DNA from 2 places in the Williamsia sp. D3 genome. Region 2 is predicted to be linked to the other one. Evidence: riboswitches for the same ligand, from Rfam matches in the RefSeq annotation. Region 2 holds a riboswitch; the other holds the start of a gene.
The links. A riboswitch is a leader RNA that binds a small molecule or an ion and turns the genes downstream of it on or off. The one in region 2 is predicted to bind thiamine pyrophosphate.
Positions count from the first base shown of each region.

Region 1 (7,707 bases), on a different contig from region 2:
GTGTGCGTGCCGTGGGTGTCCGGGCCGATCGATTCGGTCCTGTCGTTGCGCAAGCTCGGCGTCGATCTGTCCGGGGGACAGATGGCAGCGGTGGGTCCACGGGCCGCGCGGGTCGAACGCGAGTCCGGGGCCGGACTCGATTCGGTCTATCGGATGACGTGGACGCAGTCGCTTCCCGACCCGTCGGGACTACAGCTCGGCCGCAGCGGCGACGATTTGATGATCACCGTGAGCGGGGTGCGGCAGCGGATACGGTTGCCGTCGGTCTTGCGGCGCTGCGTCGTCCTGGGCGCGTTCTGGGACGCCGGCGACCTCACCGTACGCTTTCGGCCGGACCCCGACGTGTGGCCGCAGAACTGACAGATGAGTAAGAATGGCGGGCACCGCGAGAGTGTCCGATGGCGCAAGCAGTCGAACGAGAGAAGGCCGGCGTGAGCGACGAGCAGGGCAGGGCCGCAGGTGGGCCCAGCGGCGCCCCGTCAGGTGGCGAAGCCGAGGCCTGGCGCACCCTCGTCCTCGGTGTCCTCGAGCGAGTCGACCACTTCGCGTCCGTGCTGCTCGACGAGAACGGGGCAGCGGCGAGAAGGGCGGCCGGCGCGGCGGGGGACGGCGCCTCGTTCGTGGCCACCGACTTCGCCGGTCAGGCCCGCTTGGCGTTCGACACGATCATCGACGAGGCCGGGGATCTGTTGTGGCAGCTGCTCAGTCAATTGATCGCCATCCTCGAGGCGGTCCAGCAGGCGCTGGAGCAGGTCATCGGGGCGCGTCCGGAACCCGGGCCGCGCCATCCGGCCGGCACGAGTGCCCGTGACGCCGGCTATCAGCCCATCACCGTGCTGTTCGAGCCGGTGGGGGGACGTCCCGCGGGGTGATCCGTGAGTGCCCACGAGTCCACGCCGAACCGTCAGGGTCAGCGCGGGGACATGGCGATCGGTATCGACATCGGGGGCACCAGCATCCGTGCCGCGATCGTCGACGAGCAGGGGCAGGTGCACGACACGGTACGGGCTCAGACCCCCACGACGGTGTCCGCGCTCGAGACCTGCCTCGACCGCACCGTCGCCGAACTGACCGCACGCTGGGACGTCATCGGGGTGGGTCTCGCCGTCGCCGGGTTCCTCACCAGCGATCGTCAGGTCATCCGCTTCTCGCCTCATCTGCCCTGGCGCGAGGCGCGTGTGGCCGAGGAGATGTCGCGCAGGATCGGACTGCCGGTGGTCTGCGAACACGACGCCAACGCCGCCGCAGTCGCCGAGTATCACTTCGGCGCGGCCGCGCGAGGTCACAACACGCTGGTCATCGCGATCGGCACAGGCATCGGAGCGGGGTTGTTGCTCGACGGCGAGATCTACCGCGGCAGCTTCGGTGTCGCCCCCGAACTGGGCCATCTGCGGGTGATGCCCGACGGCAGGCCATGCTCGTGCGGCAAGTTCGGATGTTGGGAAAGGTATTGCAGCGGAACGGCTCTGGTCGACACGGTGGTCGAGCTGATCGCCGACGGCGGTATGTGGAACAGCAAACTCGCCCGCGACATCGCGGACGACCCCGGCTCGCTGACCGGACGGCGGATAGCGGCGGCGGCGCACGAAGGTGATGCGCTGGCGCTGGCGGCGTTCGCCGAGTTCGCCCGATGGCTGGGTCTGGGGCTGGCGATGTGCTGTGACGTGTTCGACCCCGACCTGGTGGTACTCGCCGGCGGTGTCGGTTCGTCCTCGGGACTGTTCCTGGACGAGGCGCGCGAACACTACTCGGCGTTGCTCACCGGTGCCGGACACCGGAGGATGGCGCGAATCCGCGGGACCCAGCTGGGCGAGGCGGCCGGGATGATCGGCGCAGCCCAGATCGCGAGGACCGAGGCCAGGCGCTGACGCCACCGCAGCGGGGTGGGTAAGGTTTTGTCCGTATGTGGTGTCGGTGACAGTGGCGGTCGGAAGTGATTCGTCGGAGAGTGGGAAGACATGTGGTACTGGGTCTTCAAATACGTCCTGATGGGGCCGGCGCTGCGAGTGCTGGGGCGCCCCAAAGTCGAAGGGCTGGAGAACCTTCCGGCCAAGGGCCCGGCGATCCTGGCGAGTAATCACCTTGCGGTGGTCGACAGTTTCTATCTGCCGCTGATGGTGCCGCGGCGGATGTACTTCCTCGCCAAGAGCGAGTACTTCACCGGAACGGGCGCCAAGGGCGCCTTCCAGCGGTGGTTCTTCAACGCCTCGAGTCAGATCCCCATCGATCGCACCGGTGCCGACGCCGCGGCCGGAGCCCTGACGGCCGCCAAACGCAAACTCGACACCGGCGACCTGATGGCGATGTATCCGGAGGGAACCCGGTCGCCGGACGGGCGACTCTACAAGGGCAAGACCGGCCTCGCGCGGATCGCGATGGAATGCGGTGTCCCGGTGATCCCCGTGGCCATGATCGGCACGAGCGAACTCAACCCGCCCGGGACGACGATCCCGCGGTTCGGACGCATCACCGTCAAGATCGGCAAGCCCCTCGACTTCAGTCGTTACGAGGGGATGGAGGGCAACCGTTTCATCGAGCGCGCCGTCACCGACGAGATCATGTACGAGTTGATGCACCTGAGCGGTCAGCAATACGTGGACGTGTACGCCGCCTCGCTCAAGAAGCAGGGTCAGCCGCCCGCCACCAACACATCGCCGGCCGCCTGAGCCGCCGGTGCGTTATTTCTACGACTGCGAGTTCATCGAGGACGGACGAACGATCGAATTGGTGTCGATCGGGGTCGTCGCCGAGGACGGACGTGAGTTCTACGCGGTGTCCACAGAGTTCGATCCCGACCGGGCCGGCCAGTGGGTGCGCGCACAGGTTCTGCCCAAGCTGCCGTCGCCGGCGTCCAAGGCATGGCGTAGCCGCGCGCGCATCCGCGACGACCTGCTGGAGTTCCTGACCGCCGGGGAAGGCCGCATCGAGCTGTGGGCCTGGGTGGGCGCCTACGACCACGTGGTGCTCTGCCAATTGTGGGGACCGATGACCGCCCTGCCCCGGTCGATGCCGAGGTACACCCGTGAGCTGCGCCAACACTGGGAATTGAGCGGCCGTCCCGAATTGCCTCCGGCTCCCGACGACGCCCACGACGCGCTCGCCGACGCCCGGCACAACCTGAACAAGTGGCTGGCCATCGAGGCGTTCCGAGGTGAGGGGCAGCTCGATCGCGCGGGGCATTAGGCTGGGCACGTGGTGAACTGGACCGTAGACGTTCCGATTGAAGAACTGCCCGAACTGCCGCCGCTGCCGGGAGACCTGGCAGAGCGATTTGCGCAGGTGCTTGACAAGCCTGCGCTGCAGCAACCGAGCTGGCCTGAGGACAAGGCACGTGCGATGCGCACGGTGCTCGAGAGTGTCCCCCCGATCTGCCTGCCGAACGAGGTCGAGCGCCTCAAGGCGCAGCTCGCCGAGGTCGCGCTGGGACGAGCGTTCTTGCTGCAGGGCGGCGACTGCGCCGAGACCTTCGCCGACAACACCGAACCGCACATCAAGGGCAACATCCGCACCCTGCTGCAGATGGCAGTGGTGCTGACCTACGGCGCCAGCATGCCTGTGGTCAAGGTGGCCCGCATCGCGGGCCAGTACGCCAAGCCGCGCTCGTCCGACACCGATGCCCTGGGGCTGCCGTCCTACCGCGGCGACATGGTGAACGGCTTCGTCGCCGAACAGTCCGTCCGAGAGCACGATCCGTCTCGACTGGTGCGGGCGTACGCCAACGCCAGTGCCGCGATGAACATGGTGCGAGCGCTCACCGGCGCAGGTCACGCCGACCTCCACCGCGTGCACGACTGGAACCGGGAGTTCGTGCGCACATCGCCGGCCGGTGCGCGTTACGAGGCGCTCGCCTCGGAGATCGATCGTGGGCTGCGGTTCATGGACGCATGCGGGGTTCGCGACTCGAACCTGGAATCGGCAGACATCTACGCCTCACACGAGGCTCTCGTGCTCGACTACGAGCGTGCGATGCTGCGGCTGGCCGACGACCCGGAAGACCCCGACAGCGGCAAGAAGGTGCTGTACGACCTGTCCGCGCACTTCTTGTGGATCGGCGACCGGACCCGACAGCTCGACGGAGCGCACATCGCCTTCGCCGAGCTGATCTCCAACCCGATCGGTCTCAAGATCGGCCCGAGCACCACGCCCGAGCTCGCCGCCGAGTACGTCGAGCGACTCGATCCGCACAACGTGCCCGGCCGTCTCACCCTGGTCGCCCGGATGGGCAACGGCAAGGTTCGTGACCTGCTGCCGCCGATCGTCGCGGCGGTCGAGGCCACCGGGCACAAGGTGATCTGGCAGTGCGATCCGATGCACGGCAACACCCACGAGGCGAGCACCGGCTTCAAGACCCGCCACTTCGACCGCGTGGTCGACGAGGTGCAAGGTTTCTTCGAGGTCCACCACGCACTGGGAACCCATCCCGGTGGCGTGCACATCGAACTCACCGGGGAAGACGTCACCGAGTGTCTCGGTGGTGCACAGGACATCTCGGACATGGATCTGGCCGGCCGATACGAGACCGCGTGTGATCCGCGGCTGAACACCCAGCAGTCACTGGAGCTGGCGTTCCTCGTCGCGGAGATGCTCCGGGGGTAACCCGCTCGACGTCGTGGTCGGTGTCTCAGTCCTTGACGAGGCCGCCGTCGACCACCAGGTTCTGACCGGTCACCGCCCGTGCCCACGGTGACGCGAAGAACAGAACCGCGTCGGCGAACTCGGCGGGAGTGGTGACCCGTCGCAGAGGCGTGCTCTGGGCGATGAGATCGAACACCGCCTCGGGGGTGGCGGCGCTGGCGTCGGTGGTTCGCAGCAGGCCACCGGACACCATGTTGACGGTGATCGACTCGGGTCCGAGATCGGCCGACAAAGTCCGCGTCAACGCGAGCAGTGCAGCCTTGGCCGCGGTGTAGTCGTGGTAGGGCACAACCGGGTTCTGGACGAGGTTGGTCCCGATGGTGACGATGCGGCCGAATCCCGCCTCGCGCATCCCGGGCAGAGCTGCCTGTGTGGTGTGCAGGGCGCCGGCAACACTGCCCCGTAGTTGGGCGTCGAACGCCTGCCATTCGATGGCGTCGACTGCCGGCCGTGCATCGCCGTTGAACGAGAAATCGATCAGCGCGTTGTTGATCACGGTGGTGACGGGAGCTCCGAAATGCGCACGGGCGGTTGCGAACATGTCCAGCACGGCATTCCGATCGGTGACATCTGCCTGCACGGCCAGGCATCGGCCGGCCCCCAGTTGGTCGGCGAGCGCGTCGGCGGCCGCCTGGCTGCGGTGGAAGTTGATGACCACCCGCGCGCCCTGGAGAGCGAACGCCCGGGTGATGGCGGCGCCGAGTCCACGGGCCCCGCCGGTCACCAGGACGATCTGCTCGGACAGTGGCCGGTGATCGGAATCGTTCTCGGGCGCAACTGAGTTCACGATGGACATCCCTCCGCCAGCATTACCTGGTCAGGTACAGCGGGTCTGATCTCAGCCGACGTGTTCGGCACCCCGTGTCACCGGCAATCACATCACACCGGGCCACTCGAAGGAGACCGGGCATGTTCGCCGGTCGGGCAACCTCAGGGGAACGAGGTGATCTGCACCGTACTGCCCTGCTTCACCCGGGTACCGCCACCCGGATTCTGCCCGACCACGAGCGACACACTCGAGCGCGTCAGGCCCCGGCTGTCCACGGAGAGGCCGGCCGCCTCGAGTTTGCTCTTCGCGGTCCCGACCGTGTCGCCGGTGACGTTCGGGACATCGACGCCGTCGGATACGAAGATGCGCACGACCGGGTCGCGAGGGTCCACCCGCGCCCCGAAGGCGGGGCTGGCCGTGGTGATGGTGCCCGCCTTCGCGTCACCGTCGGTGGACGTGCCGCCGTCTTGCGCGATCAGCCCCGCGTCTTGCAGGACCCGCCTCGCCTCGTCGGGGGTCTTGCCGGACAGGTCCGGCACCTTGATCGCGTCGGACACCACGAGTGTGACGGTGCTGCCCGGCTCCGCGAGGGTGCCCGCGCCGGGGTCGGTGCCGATCACCTTGCCGCCGTCGACATCCGGGCTGAACTCCTTGCGGACGGTGCCGGCCTTGAGTTTCGCCGTCTTGAGCAGTGCGGTGGCGTCGTCCTGATCGCGTCCCGCCACATCGGGCACCGAGATCGGCTCGGGGCCTCTGCTGGTGATGATCTGCACTTCACTGCCGACCGCAACCGTGGTGCCGGAACTGGGACTGAGTGAGACCACCGAGCCCTTCGGCGCGGTGGCGCTGTACTGCTGGCGTGCAACCACGGGTGTGAGAGTGCGGTCGCGTAGACGTTTCTCGACCACGGCGAGCGGATCACCAGAGGAGAGGTCCGGGACTTTGGGCTGTCCCACCGAATACGACAGATCGACGTCCGAGAATCTGCTGACGCGCGTGCCGGGCGCGGGCTCGACGGCCATCACCTGGTCGACCGGCAGCTCGTTGTCGTAAGTCGGCTTGTCCACCACGTCGAGTCCGGCGTCTTCGATCGCCTCGGTGGCTGCCACGCGGTCCATCCCGTTCAGTTCCGGAACGGTGGTGAAGCGACCCGACCCGAGCCACCATCCGGCGACGCCGAGCGTCGCGGCGAGCAGCACCACCACGAGCACCCAGATCAGCGCATTGCGGCGCGACTTGCGCCGGCGTTCCTCGAACTCGGCGGCATGCGACAGCAACATGGGCGAGCCGGGCGGCGGGCCCTGGGCGTAGGCGGGTGGGGGCGTGGGCGGTTGAGGCGGTCCGTGACCTTCGGGTTGCCGGGTGTCCGGTGGAAGTGTCTGCACACGAGTCGGGTTACGGACGTCGGGTTGCGCGGCGGACTTGGCCGGCAACGGGTCGGTGAGGTCCGGGTCGACGGCGGCCCCGGGACGGTGTTGCTGACGGTCGCGGAACGCGACCATGGTCTCGCGTTCGGCGGAGCGGGTCGGCGCCGGGACGGTGAACGCGGGCAGCTGCAGATCGTCCGCGATCTCGTCGAGTACCTCGCGCATGTGATGTCCGTCGCGATAGCGATCCGCGGGGTTGCGGGCGGTCGCGGTGAGGACGAACTCATCGAACTCGCGGGGCACACCCGGGATCACCGAACCCGGCGGCGGGACGTCGTTGTGCAACCGCTGGTAGGCCAGACCCAGGGCGGTGTCGCCGGTGAAAGGTGTTCGGCCGGTGAGCATCTCGAACACCAGGATGCCGGTTGAGTACACGTCGGAACGAGCATCGGCCGACGCGGTTTCCACCTGTTCGGGGGAGAGGTAGGCAGCTGTTCCGAGGATCACGCTGTTGGAGGTGATCCCGGCGGCAGCGATCGCCCGGACCAACCCGAAGTCGACGACCTTGACCTCCCCGTCGTCGGAGATGAGGACGTTCTCGGGTTTGACGTCGCGGTGCACCAGCCCGGCACGATGCGCGGCACCGAGTGCTCCCAGGACCGGCGCCGCGACCGCGGTGACCGCGTGGGGTGGCATCGGTCCGCGCTCACGCAGCAACTCGCGCAGGGTGCCGCCCTGGACGAGTTCCATCACCAGGAATGCGTAGTCGCCGTCCGCGCCCTGGTCGTACACCGCGACCAGGCCGGGGTCCTTCAGCCGGGCAACCGACCGGGCCTCGAACTCCAGGCGGGCAAGGAACTGCGGGTCGGCCGAGAAACGCGGATCCATGACCTTGACCGCCACCGGACGATCGAGGCGCAGATCCATGCCCAGGTA
Region 1 covers NZ_AYTE01000001.1:14,445-22,151, reverse strand. Annotated here, with positions in the region: gene W823_RS31265 (ArsA-related P-loop ATPase) at 1-360, shown strand, start outside; gene W823_RS31260 (hypothetical protein) at 399-872, shown strand; gene W823_RS31255 (ROK family protein) at 924-1,868, shown strand; gene W823_RS31250 (1-acyl-sn-glycerol-3-phosphate acyltransferase) at 1,959-2,666, shown strand; gene W823_RS31245 (polyadenylate-specific 3'-exoribonuclease AS) at 2,674-3,183, shown strand; gene W823_RS31240 (class II 3-deoxy-7-phosphoheptulonate synthase) at 3,193-4,596, shown strand; gene W823_RS31235 (3-oxoacyl-ACP reductase) at 4,622-5,431, opposite strand; TPP riboswitch at 5,414-5,507, opposite strand; gene pknB (Stk1 family PASTA domain-containing Ser/Thr kinase) at 5,566-7,707, opposite strand, start outside.
Region 1: linked by a shared signal. The riboswitch ahead of W823_RS31235 (3-oxoacyl-ACP reductase) and the one ahead of thiC (phosphomethylpyrimidine synthase ThiC) in region 2 are both predicted to bind thiamine pyrophosphate.

Region 2 (7,707 bases):
GACATCCGGGTGTTCGCCGCGCCAGGCGAGGTAGTCCCGATAGGTGAACTCGGCGGCAGGTAGTGAACGGCCGTGATAGGCCGCAGCCAGGTCGGCCAGCATCGTCCGGTAACTCATCGCGTCACCGGCGATCATGTCGACATCGACGTGAAGTCGCGTCCTGCCGTCTGGCAACAGGGTCAGGGTGATGTCGAGGACCTGACCTTCTTCGATCGGCAGCATCTGGTGAGACTTGTTCTGCCGCAACTCGTTCAGGGCCTGCTCGACCTGCGCATCGCCGGCCGATCTGAGATCCACGACGCCGAACACCTCGCGGCCGGGTTCGGCCAGCACGCGCTGGGTACCGTCGGACAGGATCTGTACCCGAAGCATCGGATGCGCCGCGACCAGGTGAGCAACGGCTTCTCGGAGCCGTGACGGGTCCACATCGGCTCCGTCGAACTCGACGTAGAGGTGGGCCGCGACACCGCCCAGGTCCTGACCTTCGGAGCGGCCGATCCAGTAGGCATGCTGCATCGGCGCCAACGGGAAGGGCCCCGACTCGGCGAGCGTCTCGTGCGGGGCGTCCGGCGATGCCGAAACCTGCTGCTCTACAGGAAGAATCGACACCTGGTCGACCTGAGGCCTCGCCGATTCCGGGTGCCCACCGATGAGGTTCGCCCAGGCGGCAACCGAAGGGGCCTCGGCCAGCTGCGCGAAGTTCACGTTGTGGCCCCGTTTGCGCCAGCCACCCGCGATCTTCATCATCCGGATCGAGTCGAGACCCAGTCCGATCAGGTCGGCGTCGTCGTCGATGGTGTCCGGAGAGCACCCGAGTTGCTCGGCGATCTGCCGGCGGATCTCATCGAGGCCGACCTTGTCAGTGGGCTCGGTACCGTCGTTCATCACACGGCTCAGCGGTCGTCGGATGTGCGTTCGACGAGATAGGGCGCGATGCTCCCCAACTTCTCACACGTCTCGATGAATTCCCGCTCGGGAGACGACTGGCCGACGATGCCGGCACCGGCGCGCACCCAGGACCGGCCACCTTCCCGGAAGACCGTGCGCAACGCCAGTGCGGCCTCGAACTCGCCTTCGGACGAGGCGGTCAGAACCGCTCCCGAGTAAAGTCCGCGCCTGGTGGCCTCCAGGCGGTAGATCGCATCCACCGCAGCAGGTTTCGGGATACCAGAGGCGGTGACCGAAGGAAAGAGCACCTCGAGCGCGTCCCAGGGTCCGAACTCCGGCGCCAGCGTTCCCTGCACGGTCGAAGCGAGGTGCTGAACACTGCCCCGTTCGCGGACCACCATGAACTCGGTCACCGCGGTGGTGCCGGGCAGCGCCACCGACTGCACCTCGGTGAATGAGGTACGGACCGAAACCGCGTGTTCCACAATCTCTTTCGAATCCGACACGAGCTCGGCACGAGCGGCTGCGTCGAGTTCGGGAGACCGGCCGAATGCGCGTGTGCCCGCCAGTGGTTCGGTGACGATCCGGCGATTGGCATCAACCGATCCGACGAGCTCCGGGCTGAAACCCGCAGCTTCGAGACCACCGAGCCGAAGCAGGAACGAGCGAGCGGGGTTGTTCTTCTTCCGGCCTTCGCTGTAGGTGGCGGCGATGTCGACGTCGAACGGGACATCGACCCCTCGCGAGATGATCACCTTCTCGTAGTCTCCACGATGGATCTCGGCCACCGCCTTCGCCACGCGACCCCGGTAGTCCGACGGATCGTCGTCGACCGGCAAGGGACTGGGCGACACCGGGTGAGAATGCGGCGCACGGCCCGCCATCTCGCGTAGTCTCTCGGCCAGTTCGTCGCCGGCACCCTCCACCCGGATGCCGTCGGGTTCCACCCACGCCTCGAACTCGGGCACGACGAGGTGGGCGAGCACGCTTCCTGCGGTGAGGTGATCGCCGGCACCGAGACCCGGCGCGCAGAAGTCGAACGCGATCCATCCGTAGACACGCCAATGCGGGAAGGGCAGCCCGGCGAGCGCTGCGGAGATCGCGCCGGCAGGTAGGCCCGACCAGGCTTGTGACGTCGACTCGGTCCCGATCGTCGTGACCACCTCATCGGTGGTGAGCACCACGCTGGCCCGCTGTCCCCCGGCGAAAACCCAGCGATTCTCGCGTTCGTACACGACGTAGTCGTCGGCGACATCCGCCTGCGCCCAGGCCGCACAGATCTGTGCGGCACCGAGGTCCCCGTGGAGCGCCCCGGACTCGTCGCCGCCCTTGTTGTCGCCGCCCTTGTTGTCGCTGTTGGTGTCGATGGTCGCGGTCACGCGATCGCCCCGGCAAATGCTCTGCTGCTCATGGCATCCTCTACTCACCCGCACCACGTGTGGACCCCAGTGGCCCACGGACTTGTCAGGCGTCTTGTCGATCGAAAGTTCGTCCGTGCCCCAATGATCCCAGCAACCGCGGACTTAGGATGGGCTAACTCTCGCGCTTGAGGCTAGCCTAACCAACTGATCTGGGCCAAGTCTACGATCACCACCATGTCTGTGATGCACGACGACAGCGACCTCACGAGCGGTTTCACACCCCACCCCCCGGCGGCCGCGGCGCGGTACCGGGAACTGGGCCTGTGGCGAGAGACACCTCTCTGGCGGATGTTGTGGGACCAGGCCGATGCGACACCGGATGCGCCCGCCGTCTCCGACATCACCCGCACGCTGAGCTATCGCGACCTCGCCGAGTTGTCGGCCCGGCGTGCGGCCGGGTTCGTCGAGGCCGGGCTGCGCCCTGGCGAACGCGTGGTGCTGCAGAACCAGAACTCGGTGGATTTTGCGGTCAACTTCTTCGGCATGCTGCGAGCGGGAATCGCGCCCGTGATGACTCTCCCCGCCCACCGCATCAACGAGATCGCCCATCTGGCTCAGACCGCCGGGGCGGTTGCCTATGTCTGCCACGGCCACGCCGGCGGGTACGACTACCGCGACCTGGCCCACCAGCTGCGCGGGCGCGTCGACACCATCCGCGCGGACTTCGTCGACGGTGGCCGGGGTTCCGAGGCCGCGCCGCCACAGGGCGACCCGAGCCGCCTCGACGTTGTTCCCACCCCCGATCCCGACAGCCCCGCACTCTTCCTGGTATCCGGTGGCACCACGGGTCTGCCCAAACTGATCCCACGCACCCACAACGACTACCGATACAACGCCGAACTCAGCGCCGAGGTGGCCGGGTGGACCTCCTCCGACACCTATCTCGTGGCGCTTCCCGCCGCGCACAATTTCCCGCTGGCCTGCCCAGGGTTGCTCGGCATCATCTCCGTCGGTGGCCACGCGGTGTTCACCGACAACCCCTCTCCCGACCACACCTTCGACCTGATCGAGAAATACCGGGTCACCGCGGTGGCACTCGTGCCGGCCCTGGCCCAGGTCTGGACCGCCGCGACCGAATGGGAACCCGCCGACGTCTCGTCACTGCGGCTGCTGCAGGTGGGCGGGGCCAAGCTCGCCGAATCCGACGCGATTGCGGCGAACGCGGCGTTCGGCGGCGCGGTGCAGCAGGTGTTCGGGATGGCCGAGGGGCTGATCTGTTACACCCGGTCCACCGACGACGAACAAACGGTCACCCGCACCCAGGGTCGCCCGATGAGCGACCACGACGAGGTGCGGGTGGTCGACGAGAACGGTGATGACGTGCCCGACGGCACGGAAGGTGAATTGCTGGTGCGCGGTCCGTACACCATCCGCGGCTACTACCGCGCCGGCGAGCAGGGCCGGCGGTCGTTCACCGACGACGGCTTCTACTGCAGCGGTGATCGTGTGCGGAGACTGGCCTCGGGCCATCTCATCGTCACCGGCCGCATCAAGGACACCATCGTGCGCGGCGGCGAGAACGTGGCGGCCGACGACGTGGAAGAGAACCTCGTCGCCCACAACAACATTCGGCAGGCAGCGGTCGTCGGGGTTCCCGACGACTCTCTCGGCGAACGCATCTGCGCCGTCATCGTCGCCGACGGTCCGGCGCCTGACCTCCCGACCATCCGGCAGTTCCTCGCCGACCGCGGGCTGGCGACGTTCAAGCAACCCGACCAGCTCGAGGTGGTCGCCGGTCTGCCGGTTACCGCGGTCGGGAAGATCGACAAACGCGCATTGCTGCTGCAGCTGACTTGACGAGCGGCGTAAGCTGCCCTTGGACAATAGAAAAGCACGGGGGCTCTCGCGATCCGAGGGCTGAGATGACGGCAGGCGGCCGTCGACCGGATGAACCTGACCGGGTAATGCCGGCGTAGGGAGAAAAATGGTTGACGCCGTAAATTCTGTGACCACGGGCCCGATCCGCGGAAGCTCCAAGACCTACCAGCAGATCGATCATCTGCGGGTACCCGGACGGCGGGTGCACCTGTCGAACGGTGAACACCTCGACCTGTACGACACCTCCGGCCCGTACACCGAGCACAATCCCGAGTTCGACCTCGAAGTCGGTCTGCCGAAGATCCGCGACAGCTGGAACCGGCCCGCGCCGGTGGACGGCGCCAGCACCCAACTCGCCTGGGCAAGAGCAGGTTTGATCACAGACGAGATGCGCTTCATCGCCGCCCGTGAGCAGATGGATCCGGAGTTCGTGCGGTCCGAGGTCGCGATCGGCCGAGCAGTCATCCCGGCCAACCATCGCCACCCGGAGTGCGAGCCGATGATCATCGGCAAGGCGTTCACCGTCAAGGTCAACGCGAACATCGGCAACTCGGCGGTCAGCTCGTCGATCGCCGAAGAGGTGGAGAAGATGGTCTGGGCCACCCGGTGGGGTGCTGACACCATCATGGACCTCTCCACAGGCAAGGACATCCACGCCACCCGCGAGTGGATCATGCGCAACTCACCGGTGCCGGTGGGCACGGTGCCGATCTACCAAGCCCTCGAGAAGGTGAACGGCGATCCGGTCAAGCTGACGTGGGAAGCCTACCGCGACACCGTGATCGAGCAGGCCGAACAGGGTGTGGACTACATGACGGTCCACGCCGGCGTGTTGCTGCGTTACGTGCCGCTCGCCGCGAACCGGGTCACCGGCATCGTGTCGCGAGGGGGGTCCATCATGGCTGCCTGGTGTCTGGCCCACCACGAGGAGTCCTTCCTCTACACCCACTTCGAAGAGTTGTGCGAGATCTTCGCCCGCTACGACATCACGTTCTCCCTCGGAGACGGTCTGCGACCGGGCTCGATCGCCGACGCCAACGACGCCGCCCAGTTCGCCGAGCTACGCACGCTGGGCGAACTCACCAAGATCGCGAAATCACATGGCGTACAGGTGATGATCGAGGGTCCCGGGCACATCCCCATGCACAAGATCGTCGAGAACGTCCGCCTCGAGGAAGAGTTGTGCGAGGAGGCGCCGTTCTACACGCTGGGCCCACTCGCCACCGACATAGCCCCCGCATACGACCACATCACCTCGGCGATCGGCGCGGCGATGATCGCACAGGCCGGTACTGCGATGCTCTGTTACGTGACCCCGAAAGAGCATCTGGGACTTCCCAATCGCGACGATGTGAAGGTCGGGGTGATCACCTACAAGATCGCCGCGCACGCAGCCGATCTGGCCAAGGCTCATCCGCGCGCGCAGGAACGCGACGATGCCCTCTCGCGGGCACGTTTCGAGTTCCGCTGGAACGACCAGTTCAACCTCGCCCTCGACCCCGACACCGCCGTCGAGTACCACGATGAGACGATGCCCGCCGAGCCTGCCAAGACGGCCCACTTCTGTTCGATGTGCGGCCCGAAGTTCTGCTCGATGCGGATTTCCGCGGATGTCCGCGCATACGCCGAAGAGCACAACCTGGTGACCCAGGACGACATCGACCGCAAACTGGCCGCGGACATGGCCGCCAAATCGGCCGAGTTCATGGAAAAGGGTGCGGCCGTATACCTGCCGCTCACCGAAGCCGGCTCGGCACCCGCGACCGGTGTGGGTCCCGTACTTTCGACACCATGACCGACGCCGTGCAGCTCCTACCCCGGGTACCGCTGGGGCAGACACCCGTTCGAGTGATGACCATCGCCGGCACCGACTCCGGCGGTGGCGCAGGCATCAACGCCGACCTGCGGACGATGGCCTTGTGCGGAGTGCATGCCACGGTGGCGGTCGCCGCGGTGACGGTTCAGAATTCGCTGGGCGTCAGCGGTTTCCATCCGATTCCGCCGACTGTCGTGGCCGACCAGATGCGGTCGGTGATCACCGACATCGGGATAGGGGCGGCCAAGACCGGCATGCTCGCTTCAGGCGAGATCATCGATGCGGTGGTGGGCGCGGCCGATGAGCTCGATCTCGGCCACGGACGGACCATCCCCCTGGTGGTCGACCCTGTCTGTGCGTCCATGCACGGTGACCAGCTCCTGGCCGACGAGGCGATGGATTCGCTTCGCGGCAAACTGATCCCGATCGCCACGCTGATCACGCCCAATCTGGACGAGGTGCGGCTCATCACCGAAATCGACGTCACCGACCGGGTCTCCCAGGAGAAGGCCGCACGCGCGCTACATGCGCTGGGTACTCAGTGGGCCATGGTCAAAGGCGGTCATCTGCGGTCGGACCCGAACAGTCCGGATCTGCTCTTCGACGGCACGGACTTCATCGAGCTCACCGCTCCGAGAATCGACACCGGCCACGACCACGGGGCCGGAGATACGTTGGCGGCGGCCATCACCTGCGCGCTGGCGCACGGCTATTCGGTACCCGATGCCGTCCGTTTCGCGAAGTCATGGGTTACCAAGTCGCTGTCCGTGGCCTACCCCTTGGGGGCAGGCCACGGACCGGTCAACCCGCTCTGGCGGCTCGAGATCTAGCGAGATCCCGGCGTCGTCTGGTCAGGCGTCGCGGCGGTCGGTCACGTAGATCGCCGCACCGAAGACCAACGCGGTGATCACCATGAAGTAGAACAGCGAACCGTATTCGTTCCAGTACCAATCGAATCCGAGTTCTCGGCCATCGATGAAGTGGTTGGCGTTCAGGAACGGCATGAGGGGTCCGGCAACATCCTGGACCTTCGGGATCGCCGACAGCACGTTCTCGAGCACCAGGCTCCAGACCAGCAGGACGACGATCGCACCGGCCGTCTGGCGGATCAGTGCCCCGATACCCAACCCGATCAGCACAGCCAGGAATGCGTAGAGCGGAACGCCCCAATACAGCCGGATGGCGTGGGAACCGAGCAGGTCGACGTCGGAACCCGACATCGCCTTGCCGATCGGAACCGAGATGAGGGTGAGCACAAACGTGACTGCCGCAGCCAGCCCGCCGTATACGGCCGCCTTTGCCAACAGGACGTTGTAACGCTGCGGAACCGCCTGGAACGACGTCCGGATGGTGCCGAAACGGAACTCACTGGTGACCGCCAGCACGGCCATGATCATGAGAACCGTGACACCGAATCCGGTGGTACCGACCACGAAGTCGGAGACGTTGACTTCGCCGTCCGAGGTGTTGTCGGCATTTGTGGCCCACCCCAGGAGGAATGCCAGTCCCAGTCCGAGAACGATGACGATGCCGACACACCAGTACGGCGACTTGGTGGTCACGAGTTTGATGCGCTCTGCCGCTACGGCGTTGGTGAGCATCAGGCTTTACCCCCAGATTGATTCTGACCCGCTTCGTCCCAACCTGATTGCGGATGACCCGGTTGCGCGTAACCCGGTTGGCCCGCAGGCGGTTGCACACCTGGTTGCGGACCCCACCCCGGTGGCGGTGGAGCGAATTGACCTTGCTGAGCAGGATAGGACG
Region 2 covers NZ_AYTE01000013.1:10,490-18,196, forward strand. Annotated here, with positions in the region: gene W823_RS38115 (non-ribosomal peptide synthetase) at 1-885, opposite strand, end outside; gene W823_RS38120 (salicylate synthase) at 894-2,168, opposite strand; gene W823_RS38125 ((2,3-dihydroxybenzoyl)adenylate synthase) at 2,493-4,106, shown strand; TPP riboswitch at 4,137-4,241, shown strand; gene thiC (phosphomethylpyrimidine synthase ThiC) at 4,234-5,922, shown strand; gene thiD (bifunctional hydroxymethylpyrimidine kinase/phosphomethylpyrimidine kinase) at 5,919-6,773, shown strand; gene W823_RS38140 (ABC transporter permease) at 6,795-7,544, opposite strand; gene W823_RS38145 (ABC transporter ATP-binding protein) at 7,544-7,707, opposite strand, start outside.